Regions from separate parts of the Serratia sp. K1WW1 genome, predicted to be linked through region 1. Evidence: riboswitches for the same ligand, from Rfam matches in the RefSeq annotation. Region 1 holds a riboswitch; the other holds the start of a gene.

Region 1 (7,309 bases):
CAGCGCAGAACTCAGTCCCGCCCAGATAGCCGAACGCTTGCAGGAGAGGCGTTTTGATCAGTTGATTCTGGAAACCGCTGGTACACCACAAACGGTTGGGCTGGCGCTAGATATCGCCGGGCCACGGGCACAAATCGCGCTGGTGGGGACTCTCCATAAGGACCTGCATCTGTCTTACAGCACCTTCAGTCAGATCCTGCGCAAGGAACTGACGCTGCTGGGCAGTTGGATGAACTATTCAGCCCCGTGGCCAGGGGAAGAGTGGCAGCAGGCCATGAAGCTGTTCCAATCGGCAGATCTGGCTCTGGAGCCGTTGATTGCCAGCATCGATCGTCCGCAGCAATACGCCGCCAGCGTTGCAGCCCTGGCCGGTATGCCGATGCAGGGAAAAATCATGCTCAAGCTTGGCGAAGAGTGATATTTAGCCAATGGCTGCCCTGGTGCAGCCATTATTTTGCCTCAAATCCCATCTCCTTGATCTTTATGCTCCCCTTTCATATCCCTTTCGCATAAAATAAAAGCAAAACATTTCGATAGGTCAGGATGATGAACTCTTTTGAAAGACGAAATAAAATTGTCGACTTGGTTCAGCAGAACGGCAGCATCTTGGTCAGCGATCTTTCGAATTCCTTCGGAATTTCTGAAGTTACCATCCGCGCTGACCTGCGCCTGCTGGAAGAAAAAGGCCTGCTGATCCGCTTCCACGGCGGTGCCGCCAGGCCGGGCAGCCAGTTGGAGCAGGAGGCCGAGGCGCCGAAAACCACCGGTGAGGTCATCCTGGAAGAACGCTACCAGTTGGCCAAAGACCCGAAAAAGCGCATTGCCTTAAAGGCAGCGGCGATGGTCAACCCCGGCGATACGGTGATCCTCGACAGCGGCAGCACCACCATGCTGATCGCCGAAGAGCTGGTGAAGATGGGTAATATCACGGTGATCACCAATAACCTGCCCGCCGCCTTTGCACTTTCCGACAATAAAGACATCACGCTGGTGCTGTGTGGTGGCACGCTGCGCCATAAGACGCGCTCCATGCACGGCTCCATCGCGGAACTCTCCCTACAGGGCATTGCCGGTGACGTGATGTTCGTCGGGGCCGACGGGCTGGACGCTACCAACGGCATCACCACCTTTAATGAAGGCTACTCGATCAGCGGCGTAATGGCTCAGGCAGCCAAGCGCGTGGTCGCGGTGGTCGATTCCACCAAGTTCGGCCGCCGGGGGTTCAACCTGGTGCTGTCGATGAGCCAGATCGACATGATCATTACCGATACCGGCATCAGCAGTGCCGATCGCCAAGCGCTCGATCGGGCAAAACCCGAACTGGTTATCGTGTAAAATCAACCGGGCAGAGGATCAAGCCTCTGCCTATTACAGCCATCGACGCAATCTTTGCGACAACCCCCTATCAGGCGTTAAACTCTTACCCTTCTCGAATCACACAACTCATGGAAAACCCAGATGACGAAACATTACGATTATCTAGCAATTGGCGGCGGCAGCGGCGGTATCGCATCGATCAACCGGGCAGCCATGTATGGCCAGAAATGCGCACTGATTGAAGCCAAAGAACTTGGCGGCACCTGCGTTAACGTGGGTTGTGTCCCGAAAAAAGTCATGTGGCATGCGGCACAGATTGCCGAGGCCATTCACCAGTACGGCCCGGATTACGGCTTCGATACCACCGTCAACGCCTTCGACTGGAAACGTCTGATCGCCAACCGCACCGCCTACATCGATCGTATTCATACTTCCTACGACAACGTGTTGGGTAAAAACAAGGTCGACGTGATCAAAGGTTTTGCCCGCTTTATTGACGCGCATACTGTGGAAGTCAACGGCGAGAAAATCACTGCCGACCATATTCTGATTGCGACCGGTGGCCGCCCAAGCCACCCTTCAATCCCTGGGGCCGAATACGGCATCGACTCCGACGGCTTCTTCGAGCTGGATGCCATGCCAAAACGCGTGGCAGTGGTGGGCGCTGGCTACATCGCGGTAGAGATTGCCGGTGTAATGAACGCGCTGGGAGCGGAAACGCACCTGTTCGTGCGTAAACACGCCCCGCTGCGTACCTTCGATCCGATGATTGTAGAAACCCTGGTTGAGGTGATGAACACCGAAGGGCCAACCCTGCACACCGAATCCATTCCAAAATCCATCGTCAAAAACGCCGACGGCAGCCTGACGCTGGCGTTGGAAAACGGTAAAGAGTTCACCGTGGACAGCCTGGTCTGGGCCATCGGCCGCGAGCCAGCGACCGACAATCTGAACCTGGCGGTCACCGGCGTGAAAACCAATGCGAAAGGTTACATCGAGGTCGACAAATTCCAGAACACCAACGTGAAGGGCATCTACGCGGTAGGTGACAACACCGGTGCAGTTGAGCTGACCCCGGTTGCCGTCGCCGCTGGCCGTCGCCTGTCCGAGCGCCTGTTCAACAACAAGCCGGACGAACATCTGGATTACAGCAATATCGCCACCGTGGTGTTCAGCCACCCGCCAATCGGCACCATTGGCCTGACCGAACCACAGGCGAAAGAGCAGTTTGGTGAGGACAAAGTGAAGGTCTATAAATCGTCCTTCACCGCCATGTACAGCGCCGTGACTCAGCATCGCCAGCCGTGCCGCATGAAGCTGGTGTGTGTGGGTGAAGAAGAGAAGATCGTTGGCCTGCACGGTATCGGCTTCGGTATGGATGAAATCCTGCAGGGCTTCGCCGTAGCGATCAAAATGGGCGCGACCAAGAAAGACTTCGACAACACCGTGGCTATCCACCCAACCGCCGCGGAAGAGTTTGTGACCATGCGGTAATAGTGCATTCCTTACTGGAAAACCGACTGTAAAAGGTCGGTTTTTGCTTTTATTCAGCTTATAAATGCTGATTAAGGCAATTGAATATCCCCGCCATAGTGTTTATATCACTTCAAAATTAACGTTCATTAAGATACATCGTTCGTTTAAATATAACTTCTTAAATATCACCTCAACGAGTTGCCGATTTTCGAGCACTATCGCTCCCAGCACGCCTATAATCACCGCGTAGTTATATGCAGTATCTCGTTTGGCGAGGCTCCTATACAAACACAGGTTACTGATCTGACGACATCGAGAGATGCCCAAGGTTAAGACAGGCTTTATCGGATTAAGGTTCAGCCCAAGGTAACTTCTGAAATTTTTCAGATACGTTGTATAGTGCTAAAACCTGGACGCGGAGATAGGCTTTCTGCACTCCCCCTCTTTGGTTTACTCCCCTATGCGATGCACTGCTGAAGTTTAAACAGCAATAGGGTCAATCACTTCCAGACTCCTCAGCGATGACCGCTACCGCGCCAGCAACACAGGCGGTTCAGGCATTGCTAACTCTTTGAACGCTGACTTTTTCACCGCCACTGGCACCATGACGGTGAATGAAGCCAGGAGACTACGTTGCACACTTACTTTTAACCACAGAGGTCGTTATCGATTACAGTTAACCGAGGATAAGATTATGGGAAATATGATGTTTTTTATGGGATTTTTGTTTTTCATCAGCTCATTGGGGCTGATTGCAGCCTATCTGAGCACCAAATGGGATGACTAATGAACGAAAAGGATCCGCCTAGCATCATCCTCCCCGTAGCCTCATCAATCATTGCGGGGAGGATGAATAACCGCAATAAACGGACGGTATTTACCGCGCGTGATAATGATGATGATTTTTATTCTTGGGTTGCTGTACGCTATTTTTATGATCTCGGTAGGTATTAATGAGATTTATTTGTATTCCACCGGTCAAACTGCATTTCTTTCCTGTCTATTGCTGACAGCTACCGCAAGCTTACTGCTCGTCGCTTTTGTCTGGCAATGTTCCGTAAAAACCAAACGCTGATTTTTTTAATTCAACTATGAGCTGTGCTATGCAAAATCAAAAACAGGCCGTCGCCAGAAACTCGATGATTATCAGCGGATTGTTGGCGTTAGGTAAATTTATCGCAGGTATATTTACCGGCAGTATTGGCCTGATATCCGAAGGCATTCATTCATTTACCGATTTTATCGCCACCAGCATCACCTGGTGGGCGGTGAGCGTCAGCGATAAACCTGCTGATGATGACCATCATTTCGGTCATGGCAAGGTTGAGAATCTGGCCGCACTGTTTGAGGTACTCCTCCTGTTGGCGGCCGGGGGTTGGATCATCTTTGAAGCAGTAAGCAGCCTGATAGGTGAGGCAAACCAGATTGTGGCTGCACCGGTAGTGATTGCGGTACTGCTGGTGTCCATTGTGGTTGATTTCTTCCGTGTCCGGGCCTTGAACCGCGTGGCCAAGGCCACCAACAGCGCGGCTCTGGAAGCCGATGCTCTGCATTTCTTCTCCGATATGTTGTCTTCTGGCGTGGTGCTGTTGGGCATGGTTTTTGTGCTATTTGGTTTTGCCCGTGCGGATGCGCTGGCAGCACTGATCGTCGCCTGCTTTATCCTGACCGCCGCATTGAAGCTGGGGAAACGCTCTTTTGATTCCCTGATTGACACTGCACCTGCAGGCACGCGGGAAGATATCGCGGCCCTGCTTAACGATTTCCCCGCGGTGCTGTCTACAGAAAACATTCGACTGCGCAGTGGCGGAGCCACGCTGTTTATCGAGGTGAGCGTTGGGGTATGCCGGACGCTACCGCTTGAGCGGATCAAGGAATTGAAGCAGAACGTTACCGCCAAACTTGCGCAGCAATACACCAACTCGGAAGTACGGGTGATTGCCATCCCTCAAGCCAGAAGTGATGAAGATCTGGCAACCCGTATTCGCATGCTGGCCGCCAACCATGGGGCCGTGGTGCAGAGCCTTTCGCTACAACAATTGGCAGACCGTGTGGCGATCGGTATGGATCTGTTGGTTCCGGCCAATGCCAGCGTAGAGCAGGCGCATGATATTGCCAGCGAGGTGGAGGAGGCTCTACGCCGGACGTTGGGCGAAAATACGGAGATCGAAACCCACCTGGAGCCACAGATGCTGGATTGGCTAACTAGCCAGGATGTGGAACACGGCGAACTGGCGAAGATTGAACAAGCATTGACGCTTTCGGCGCAAAACAGCGGATTGGTGCAAGACATCCATGATATCCGGGCGCGAGAAACGCCGCAGGGCGTGATTGTGAATTTTCACTGTCGGGCCCTTCCTGCCTTGTCGATTTCTGCGGTGCACGATGCGGTGGACCATATTGAACGGCAATTGAGAATGCAATTCCCGATGGTATCGCGGGTGGTTGGGCATGTTGAACCGCTGTGAGCCCTCACTGCGGAATGAAGGATAAGGTGAAGGTCTATAAATGGCTCTGTTGCATTAGTGACATGAAGTTGGAAAAAGTCAGTACCACTTTTATCGATAGTGACCACCTCAGGTTCACCGTGATGACCAATAGCCTTGCGAAAGAAGCGCAATGCGGCTGCAGCGTCCCATTTGGCAGTCAGCAAAAAGTCGATAGTTTGAACTGCTGTATCGACAGCCCGATACAGATACTTCCATTGGCCTTTGATTTTGATGTAGCTTTCATCCATTCGCCCCTGCCGACCTGCAGTGCGCTTGTGTCGGCGAGAAGCCTTATCCAGCAGCGGCGCCAGGCGGATAACCCAACGACACTGCGTTGAATGGTCAACGATAATACCGCGCTCTGCCATCATCTCTTCCAGTTAACTGGCGACGCCTTAATGCGACAGAGCCCAATAGTTTCTCATGCCTGACGATGTGGCGGCATAACATCCTGATTGGGGACTAAAAATAACCAGGATGCCAGCACAAACGGCATCGTTAAGGTCGGGATCCCCAGCGGGGACATCAGCGTATTCATCGCGCCTTGGACAAAAACCGTAAAGATGATGCCAATAAGGGTGTAGGCCAGCACCCGCCAACTCGGTTTATTAAAGGTTGAACCTAAGGCAATCGCCGTTAATACGGCACTGAAGGAATACAGGCCACTGGCGATGCTGGCATCATTAGCGCCCAAGGCCAGTGCGGTCAGCAGCGCCAGGAGTGACCCCACCACGGCAAATACGGCGGCCCACAGCGAACTGACGGCTAAACCGATGACAAATAAAACCCCCGCGATGACGCTGCTGAATAGATAAATCTGCGAAATACCGTGGAACAGCGTCTTGTAAACGGAAGCGTTCAACAAAGATTGCATTGCTACCACGCTCTCAGCAGTTGGTAGCTTCGGTGCCGGTAAACCTGCGCTATGCAATCCGGCAAACATATAGCTGCTCAGCAAGATGACCCAGGTTGTCAGCACAAAAGGCGCCGTCAAGGCGGCAATTTTCCAGGTTTTCAGCAGGTCAGCAAGGCAGGCGGTAGCGATAACCGACACCACGCTGCCAACAACGATACAGACCCATACCAGCGGCGTCATGACCAGAAAGGTCGGCAGCGCAACGCCGACCAGGCAACCGTTATAACCATAAAGCCCCGCCCGCCAGGATGAACGATCGGGTAGCCCCAACCCCGTCAAGGTCGCGACCACAGTGCCAAGTAGACAACCATAGGCGGCCATCGGGATACCTTCTCCATAGGCCGCCACAAAAATGGCGATAAAGAAAATCAGGCCGGTCAGTGGGTTATTCTGAAACATGACCTGAGCGCAGCCGCGCAATGTCACATCGATAAAACCGATCACGGCATGTGATTGGGCCAAGCGTTGCCATTGGGACGAAATCTCTGCGGGAGCATTCATGAGGTAAACTCCTGATAACGTTTGCCGGACACCGGAAACCTGGGCTGTCCCCCTAACGGGGCCAGATACAAACCGAGCTTTATGTTTTCCAAAGAAAGGGTGCGGGAAGTGAATATCCGGTCGTCACCTGGCGTACTACTTGCCAGAATTCGCGGATAGCTTGTTTGACCCGGGGGCTGTCACAGGAAAGCACCTTGAAAATCAGCCCGAGTTCATTGGGAAGACGGCTGACGCCATGGCAAAGCTCGGGGCTGTAAAACGAGGGGGACTGCTTTAAGATTTCATCCTGAAACGCTTTGTCCGTAATGACGACGACATTACCATAGGTATCAAATGCCCCCATCACGCCAACGACATCCAACGGATACGCTTGGGGTTCCAGAACCAGCTTTTCGGTAAACAGCGTGTCACCGGCAGGGTTTTTCATCGTAATTTTGGACGAATAGACATCAAAACCAAAACGCTCGTCATGATGATGGTACTTGCGCCCAGACATCAAGATCTCGGCGTAGATCACCGTCGCATTGCGGGCGCACTCGATCACCGTTTCATTGATAAAGCGCGAATTTCTGTGGGGGATCACCTGGTCGGGCATAAACTCCAGGTAAGC
Region 2 (7,309 bases), 2.1 Mb from region 1:
TAGTCCTTATCCTGCCGCTGGGAGCGGAACAGCGGCAGATCGACGGTAAACATCACGCCCGCCATATCCTCATAGCCATCGGCCCGTTTGCCATACGACACCTCTATGCCCACGTCCGGAATGGCGGCCACCTCGGACTGCGCCGATCGCGCCTTGGCCACATCGGCCTCACGGCTGGCCTGCACCACTTCAGGGTGCTGTTTTATCGCTTGTCGCAACAGGTTGCTCTCGGCGGGCAGACGCTCGAAGCGTGGCAATGGACCACCGATCCCCTCCACCTGTTGCCCGGTCAACTGGGTCAAGCGCGCCTGGGCGATGGTGACGTCACGCTGCGCCTCGCTGAGTCGGTCCTGCATCGCCAACAACGTCAAGCGAGCATCGATGACGTTAGCGGCGGGCGAACTGCCACTGGCCACTCCGGCATGTTGGGCGGCGATTTGCTTTTCACTTTCTTTGAGCAAAGCCGTAGCATCTTTCAGCGTCTGCTGGCTCAGCGCCAGTTCCAACCAGGCCTGTGCCGTCTGCTGCTGCAAACGGGCGCGGATTGTCGCACTGTTGGCTTCGGTTTTATTGGCCTCGGCACGCAGGGTGTCCGCCTTACGTTGGCGTTTGGTGCTGCTGACATAGTCCTGCATGATGCCAACCCGCTCCATGGTCATCCCGTCACGGGTCAAGCGCCGGGCGCTACCGCCTTGCACCGGCACGTTTTCAATGCCGAATTTCAGCTTGGGATCGGGCAGCTCCATCGCCGAATCCGCCATGTTTTGCAACGCATTCACCTGATGCTGGTTGGCCGAAAGCTCGGCGGAATAGCGCTCCGCCGCCGCCAGCGATTGCTCCAACGTCAGGCCGGTTGCCTGCGCACTCGCCGTCCAACAGGCGAGCAGCAGCCAGCCCACCCGCAATGGGTGAGAAAGTAGTCTGGACATGGTGCCCCCGTTAGTCTTGGCTGGCGCGGATGGCGGTCAGCTGATAGCCGCCGTCAACCTGACGGAAGCTGAACTCCACCGCAGCCCCGGCAGCCAAGGCAGGCAATGGCGGCTGGGGCTGAAGGAAATTCATGGTCATCGGCGGCCAGTTCAAGGCAGGGATGGCTGGGTGGGCGAGCGACACTTTCTGCTCACCCCAGGCCTTAACGGTCCCTTTAGAGTGATAGACGGCGGTGTCTTGGCTGGCATGTTGGTGATGTTGCATCTCCGCAGCGGAGACGAATGAAGAGAACATCAGAGAGATGAAAACGGCAGTGATCAGATTACGCATAACGATAGCTCCATAGAATAGACAAAAACAACTCAGGTCACCGTGCTGGACGGCAAAGCGGTTGGTTTGGCTATTCACGGAAGCGGCAGAAGACGATCTCTGCCGGCGGGCCTGCTATCGGAGGGGTTTGCCAATCGAGGCGGGAAAACTGTGCCTGGGGCTGAGGATCGGCAACCAACAGCTCACTGCTGGCAGGTATTACTGCCGCCAGGGCAAGATTACCGTGGTCTTGCTGTGCCGTATCTGGAACGCAGTGCTTTTCACACAGCGGCCCTTCGGCCTGCATCATCTCATTGGTTAGCGGATCGGCGGCCTGCATATGCATCGTATGCTGCGCGGCTGGCGCAACGGTGGTGAGTTGCAGGTTGCAGTGATGGCTGGCGATCGCCAGTTGGCTGTTGAGCAGTAGCCAGCAGACGGCCAATAGCCATGCTGCAGCCCGCTTCTTGGCGAAGCGCAACCGATGCATAGATATTGAGATGGACGCCAAAGCCGACATGCAAAAATTCCAGAGTAAGAAACTGTGCTGAGTATATCGGCAGAAAACCGTCACAGGAACGGAATTTACACCCGCTGACAAAGCCGCCTCGGAACGATCCTATAAACTGAAAATGCTTTGATTTCAGTCAACTACACAGCTTAAAAATCCCGTTAATCATAGCAAAAACCGGCTTTCGCCGGTTTGCATTATTAATTCAGCCCCAAGGTCCACTGGGCTATTTTGAAGTAGATGATCAAGCCGGTGCCGTCTATCAGCGTGGTGATAAACGGGGCGGAGACTACGGCAGGATCCACACCGAAGCGTTTCAGAGCCATTGGGATCACGGAAGAGACAATCGCGGCCCACAGCGTAATACAAACCAGGGTCAAGCTCACAATGAGCGTAATCTCATAGCCGATACCCATCATCCAACCACGGAATGCACCAGCACAGGCCAGCGTTAACGCGATCATGATCGAAGTAGTCATTTCCTTGCTCAGCACGCGCCCCAAATCGCGCATGCGGACCTCCCCCAAGGCCATGGCCCGCACAATGGTAGAGGTGATTTGCGTGCCGCTGTTACCACCTGTACCCACCAATAGCGGGATAAAGAAGGCCAGGGCAATCGCCGCTTCCAATGACTCTTCAAAATGCTGAATAACCGTGCTGGTATAAGCCTCGGCGACGAACAGCAGCAGCAGCCACACGCTACGTTTTTTCCACAGCTCGAAGGAGCTCATTTCAAGGTAAGGCTTATCCAGCGGTAGGCTTGCCCCTTGCATATGGGCATCCTCGGTGTTTTCATCCTCGATAATCTGCGCGATTTCCCGCTCGGTTAAGCAGCCGACCAAACGGCCATTATCGACCACCGCCACAATATCTAAATTATTATTGTCCACCAGTTTGGCGATATGTTCGCGTTCGTCCGTGGGTTTTACATGGAAGAAGGTGGTCTCCATCATATCCTTGATACGCTCGCCATTATGTTCTTCCTGCAATAAACGTTTAACAGAAAGAACCCCCACCAGTTTGGTGCCATCTTCAATAAAGATTTGTGCGGGAATATCGTCGTTGGAAAGTTGGTTAACGAATATTTTCCTGGCTTCGCCAACGTAAAGATCTTGATGTAGAACAGAGACTTTCTTGTTCATATAACGCGCGATGGCGTCGTCTTCAAAGTTGGCGTTTTGGTAAAGGTCTTGCAATACAACATGTGACATTCTAGATACTCCCGATTGAAAGATGGAGTCTCATAGAGGCGACAAGACAGGACAGCGAAAGCCGATCCCCACGTCTTGGGTTTAGCACTATACAACGTATCCCCAGGGGGAAGTTACCTTAGCAATGCCTTGATTCGGCTAATGCTTGTTTTACCCTTGGTGGCCTCTCTCGATGCCATTAGAGCGGTAACTTGTGTTCGTATAGGAGCCTCGCCATAACGAGATCGTAAAGCTAGATAAAGCGTGGGCATTATGACTGGTTTGGTTATTCGTATAGGAAAAATGGTAATTTTGTTGAGGTGTTATTTATTTTTCGGGCCAAAAACTAACCTGATTACTTTATTATCCTTCCCGGTGAAGGCTAAATTAAACGAAAAACGCCCGCCGTTTAAGTTATCTGCCGTCAGTTTTTTTGATCTGCGAAATCTTAATTCGTGCTGATGTAGGTATCGCTTTAAAAAAGCAAAAAAAATCGGGCACCTATTACGGTGCCCGATTGATAATAGAACGCCCCAGGCTTACTTCTGCAGTTTACGCATTACCAGCGTGGCGTTGGTGCCGCCGAAACCGAAGCTGTTGGACATGACCGTGGTCAGCTCACGCTTGGTTGGCTCGGTCACGATGTTCATCCCTGCCGCCTTCTCATCGAGATTATCGATGTTGATGCTTGGCGCAATGAAACCGTGCTCGACCATCAGCAGGCTATAAATCGCTTCCTGCACGCCCGCCGCACCCAGTGAGTGGCCGGTCATGGCTTTGGTTGAAGAGATGGCCGGCGTGTTATCGCCAAAGACTTCACGGATCGCGCCCAGTTCTTTCACATCGCCGACCGGCGTGGAGGTGCCGTGTACGTTCATGTAATCGATTGGTGTGTCTACGCCCTGCATTGCCATCTTCATGCAACGCACCGCGCCTTCACCCGATGGAGCCACCATGTCGGCACCGTCTGAAGTCGCACCGTAACCGATGATTTCCGCATAGATATGTGCGCCGCGAGCCAGAGCGTGCTCCAACTCCTCAACCACTACCATGCCGCCGCCGCCTGCAATAACGAAACCGTCACGCGCTGCGTCATAGGTACGAGAAGCTTTTTCTGGCGTGTCGTTATAGCTGGTAGACAGCGCGCCCATGGCGTCGAACTCGCAGGCCATTTCCCAGCACAGCTCTTCACCACCGCCAGCAAAGACGACGTCTTGTTTACCCAGTTGGATCAGCTCAACGGCGTGGCCGATACAGTGTGCTGAAGTTGCGCAGGCAGAACTGATGGAGTAGTTCACGCCGCGAATTTTGAATGGGGTAGCCAGGCAGGCAGAAACGCCTGATGCCATCGCCTTGGTCACCATGTATGGGCCAACGCCACGCAGGCCTTTGGCGCGCATACCGTCAGAACCCGCAACCTGGTTACGTGGAGAACCACCACCGGAACCGACCACCAGACCGGTGCGATCGTTGGAAACCTGATCGGCTGCCAGGCCGGAATCTTGAATCGCTTGTTCCATGGAGAGATAGGCGTAAACCGACGCGTCGCTCATAAAGCGCATCACTTTACGGTCAATCAGACCGGTAGTGTCGAGTTTAACATCACCCCATACGTGACTACGCATGCCGGAATCTTTCAGCTCCTGAGAGAAGGTGATCCCAGAGCGGCCTTCCTGCAGACTTGCCAGGACCTCCTGCTGGTTGTTACCAATGCTGGAGACGATTCCCAGGCCAGTAATCACTGCACGTTTCATTCAAGTACCTCTTCCACAATTTACATTCGGGATTTTGCAACGCACTTTAGCGTACAGATGTACGCCGAACAAGTCCGATCAGAATAATTTTGCATTATCTTTACCCAGTTTGCACCTCGGGGCTACCCCCGTTAAAATCGCTCTATCCCTTGAGTTACGAGCAACCTACCGTGAGCAATGCCCCCATCCAAACCGCAGCGTTAAGCTGGAATGAACAAGGTACACCTGTTTCGAAACAGTTTGATGACGTCTATTTTTCCAACCAGGATGGGCTGGAGGAAACCCGCTACGTCTTTCTGGGGGGCAACCGGTTGCCACAACGCTTCAGCGATCACCCACGCTCACTGTTTATTGTGGCAGAAACCGGCTTCGGTACCGGGCTGAATTTTCTAACCCTGTGGCAGGCCTTTGCGCGTTTCCGGCAGGAGACACCCGCAGCAAGTTTGCAGCGCCTGCATTTTATCAGCTTTGAGAAATACCCGTTGCAGTTGGACGACCTGGCGGCAGCCCATGCCCAATGGCCAGAACTGGCTCCCTTTGCCGATGAGCTTCGCGCCCAGTGGCCTTTGCCGCTGCCAGGGTGCCACCGCCTGCTGCTTGCCGAAGGGCAGATCACGCTCGATTTATGGTTCGGTGACGTCAATACCCTGTTGCCGCACTTTGACGCCAGCATGAACGATCAAATTGACGCCTGGTTCCTGGATGGCTTTGCGCCGTCCAAAAACCCCGATATGTGGAGCGAACCGCTGTTTGTCACCATGGCGCGTTTTGCCCGCCCAGGCGGCAGTTTTGCCACCTTCACTGCCGCAGGGTTTGTCCGCCGCGGATTGCAGCAGGCCGGGTTTGAGGTTACCAAATGCAAAGGCTTTGGCCAGAAACGCGAGATGCTCACTGGTCAGCTACCTGCCGACACCCCGGCAAGCGTCAATCCAAGCCCGTGGTTCCTGCGCCCGGCAGCGGAGAATACCGACGATGTCGCTATTATTGGCGGCGGCGTAGCCAGCGCACTCACCGCGTTGGCCTTATTGCGCCGTGGGGCCAGGGTGACCTTGTATTGTGCCGATGCACAGCCCGCAGAGGGCGCATCTGGCAATCGCCAAGGGGCGCTGTACCCGTTACTGAATGGCCGGGGCGATGCGTTGGAAAACTTCTTCTCCGCCGCCTTCCCCTTTGCCCGCCGCCAGTATGACACCCTGCTGCAACAACAGGTTGAGTTCGGTCACCAGTGGTGTGGCGTCAGCCAATTGGCCTATGACGAGAAAAGCGCGGGCAAGATCGCCAAGATCCTGGCCGTTACCTGGCCGCACACTCTGGCACAACCGGCCGATCGCGCTACGCTTAGCACCCTGTGTGGGATCGATACGGGGTTTGGTGGCATTCACTATTCGCTCGGGGGATGGCTGTGCCCTGCTGACCTGACGCGTGCCGCGATTGCCCTGGCTGAACGGCAGGGATTGGTTTGCCACTATCTGCATACGCTTTCCGATCTCAACCGCAATGATGAGGGTTGGCAGCTGCATTTTGCCGGGAGTGCAACTCACCAACATGCGACGGTGATTCTGGCTAACGGGCACCAACTCACCACTCTGGAACCTGGCGCCGCTCTACCGGCATATGCCGTGCGCGGCCAGGTTTCACATATTCCCACTACGCCAGTCTTAAGTGAGTTAAAGCAGGTACTGTGTTACGACGGTTATCTGACGCCGGTGAATCCTGACAATCAGCAGCACTGCATTGGTGCCAGCTACCAGCGCGGTGAATCAAACACCGAATATAGCCAGGCAGAGCAGGAAGAGAACCGCGATCGCCTGCTGCGCTGTCTGCCAGAACAGAGTTGGCCGCAAGAGGTGGATATCAGTGGCCAGCAGGCACGCTGTGGCGTACGCAGCGCTACGCGCGACCACATGCCGATGGTAGGTGCCGTACCGGACTATCAAGCCACTCTGGCGCTGTATGGCGATTTACAGCAGCAACGTCAGCGCGGCGAAGCAATTGCCGATGCGCCAATGTATCCGGGATTGTTTATGATCGGAGCCTTGGGCTCACGCGGTCTGTGCTCAGCGCCGTTGGCCGCGGAGATTTTAGCGGCTCAGCTGTTTGGCGAACCCTTACCGGGGGATAGCGAGATGTTGGCAGCGTTAAACCCAAACCGCATGTGGGTCAGGAAGCTACTGAAAGGACGCGAGGTATAGTTCATTTGAGGGGCCAGCGTGATGCTGTCCCCTTTAGAGCAATTATTCAGTCGGCAACGCTGTCTGATACAGGTTTTCCCACATGCCCAGCACCAACACCTGATCCGGCGGGGAAAGTTCCCCGGCCTTGATGGCCTTGTCCAGGCTGCTCTGCACCCGCACCTTGAGCTGCTCGGCGCTGTGTTCGGCATGTTCTTCCGATTCCGCCACCGCCAAAGTCAGATGACCGCGCAGGTAGCCACCGGCAAACAGTTCATCATCGCTGGCGTGCTCTACCATGTCATCAATCAGCGCCAGAATGCGCGCTTCAAATTCTGCGATCATCAAATTTCCTCGTTAACAAACAGACTCTGGCCTCAGAGATCTTCCGGGTAGGGAAAATGCTCGGCCGCCAGCGGAGGCGTATTGTAAAACGATTGCAGC

What was found. A riboswitch is a leader RNA that binds a small molecule or an ion and turns the genes downstream of it on or off. The one in region 1 is predicted to bind magnesium.
Region 2: it holds a riboswitch for magnesium, as region 1 does, so the genes downstream of both, ACX9GU_RS08250 (magnesium transporter) here and mgtS (protein MgtS) in region 1, are expected to answer to the same signal.

Annotation. Positions count from the first base shown of each region.
Region 1 covers NZ_CM147697.1:5,700,621-5,707,929, forward strand. Annotated here, with positions in the region: gene gatD (galactitol-1-phosphate 5-dehydrogenase) at 1-418, shown strand, start outside; gene ACX9GU_RS25910 (DeoR/GlpR family DNA-binding transcription regulator) at 547-1,335, shown strand; gene gorA (glutathione-disulfide reductase) at 1,459-2,811, shown strand; M-box (ykoK) riboswitch at 3,050-3,221, shown strand; gene mgtS (protein MgtS) at 3,509-3,580, shown strand; gene ACX9GU_RS25925 (cation diffusion facilitator family transporter) at 3,897-5,261, shown strand; partial or broken gene ACX9GU_RS25930 (IS6 family transposase) at 5,303-5,662, opposite strand; gene yut (urea transporter) at 5,704-6,699, opposite strand; gene ACX9GU_RS25940 (urease accessory protein UreD) at 6,779-7,309, opposite strand, start outside.
Region 2 covers NZ_CM147697.1:1,799,116-1,806,424, reverse strand. Annotated here, with positions in the region: gene ACX9GU_RS08265 (TolC family protein) at 1-929, opposite strand, end outside; gene ACX9GU_RS08260 (copper-binding protein) at 940-1,260, opposite strand; gene ACX9GU_RS08255 (hypothetical protein) at 1,331-1,759, opposite strand; gene ACX9GU_RS08250 (magnesium transporter) at 1,951-2,961, opposite strand; M-box (ykoK) riboswitch at 3,021-3,191, opposite strand; gene fabB (beta-ketoacyl-ACP synthase I) at 3,480-4,694, opposite strand; gene mnmC (bifunctional tRNA (5-methylaminomethyl-2-thiouridine)(34)-methyltransferase MnmC2/FAD-dependent 5-carboxymethylaminomethyl-2-thiouridine(34) oxidoreductase MnmC1) at 4,865-6,886, shown strand; gene ACX9GU_RS08235 (YfcL family protein) at 6,929-7,210, opposite strand; gene ACX9GU_RS08230 (elongation factor P hydroxylase) at 7,243-7,309, opposite strand, start outside.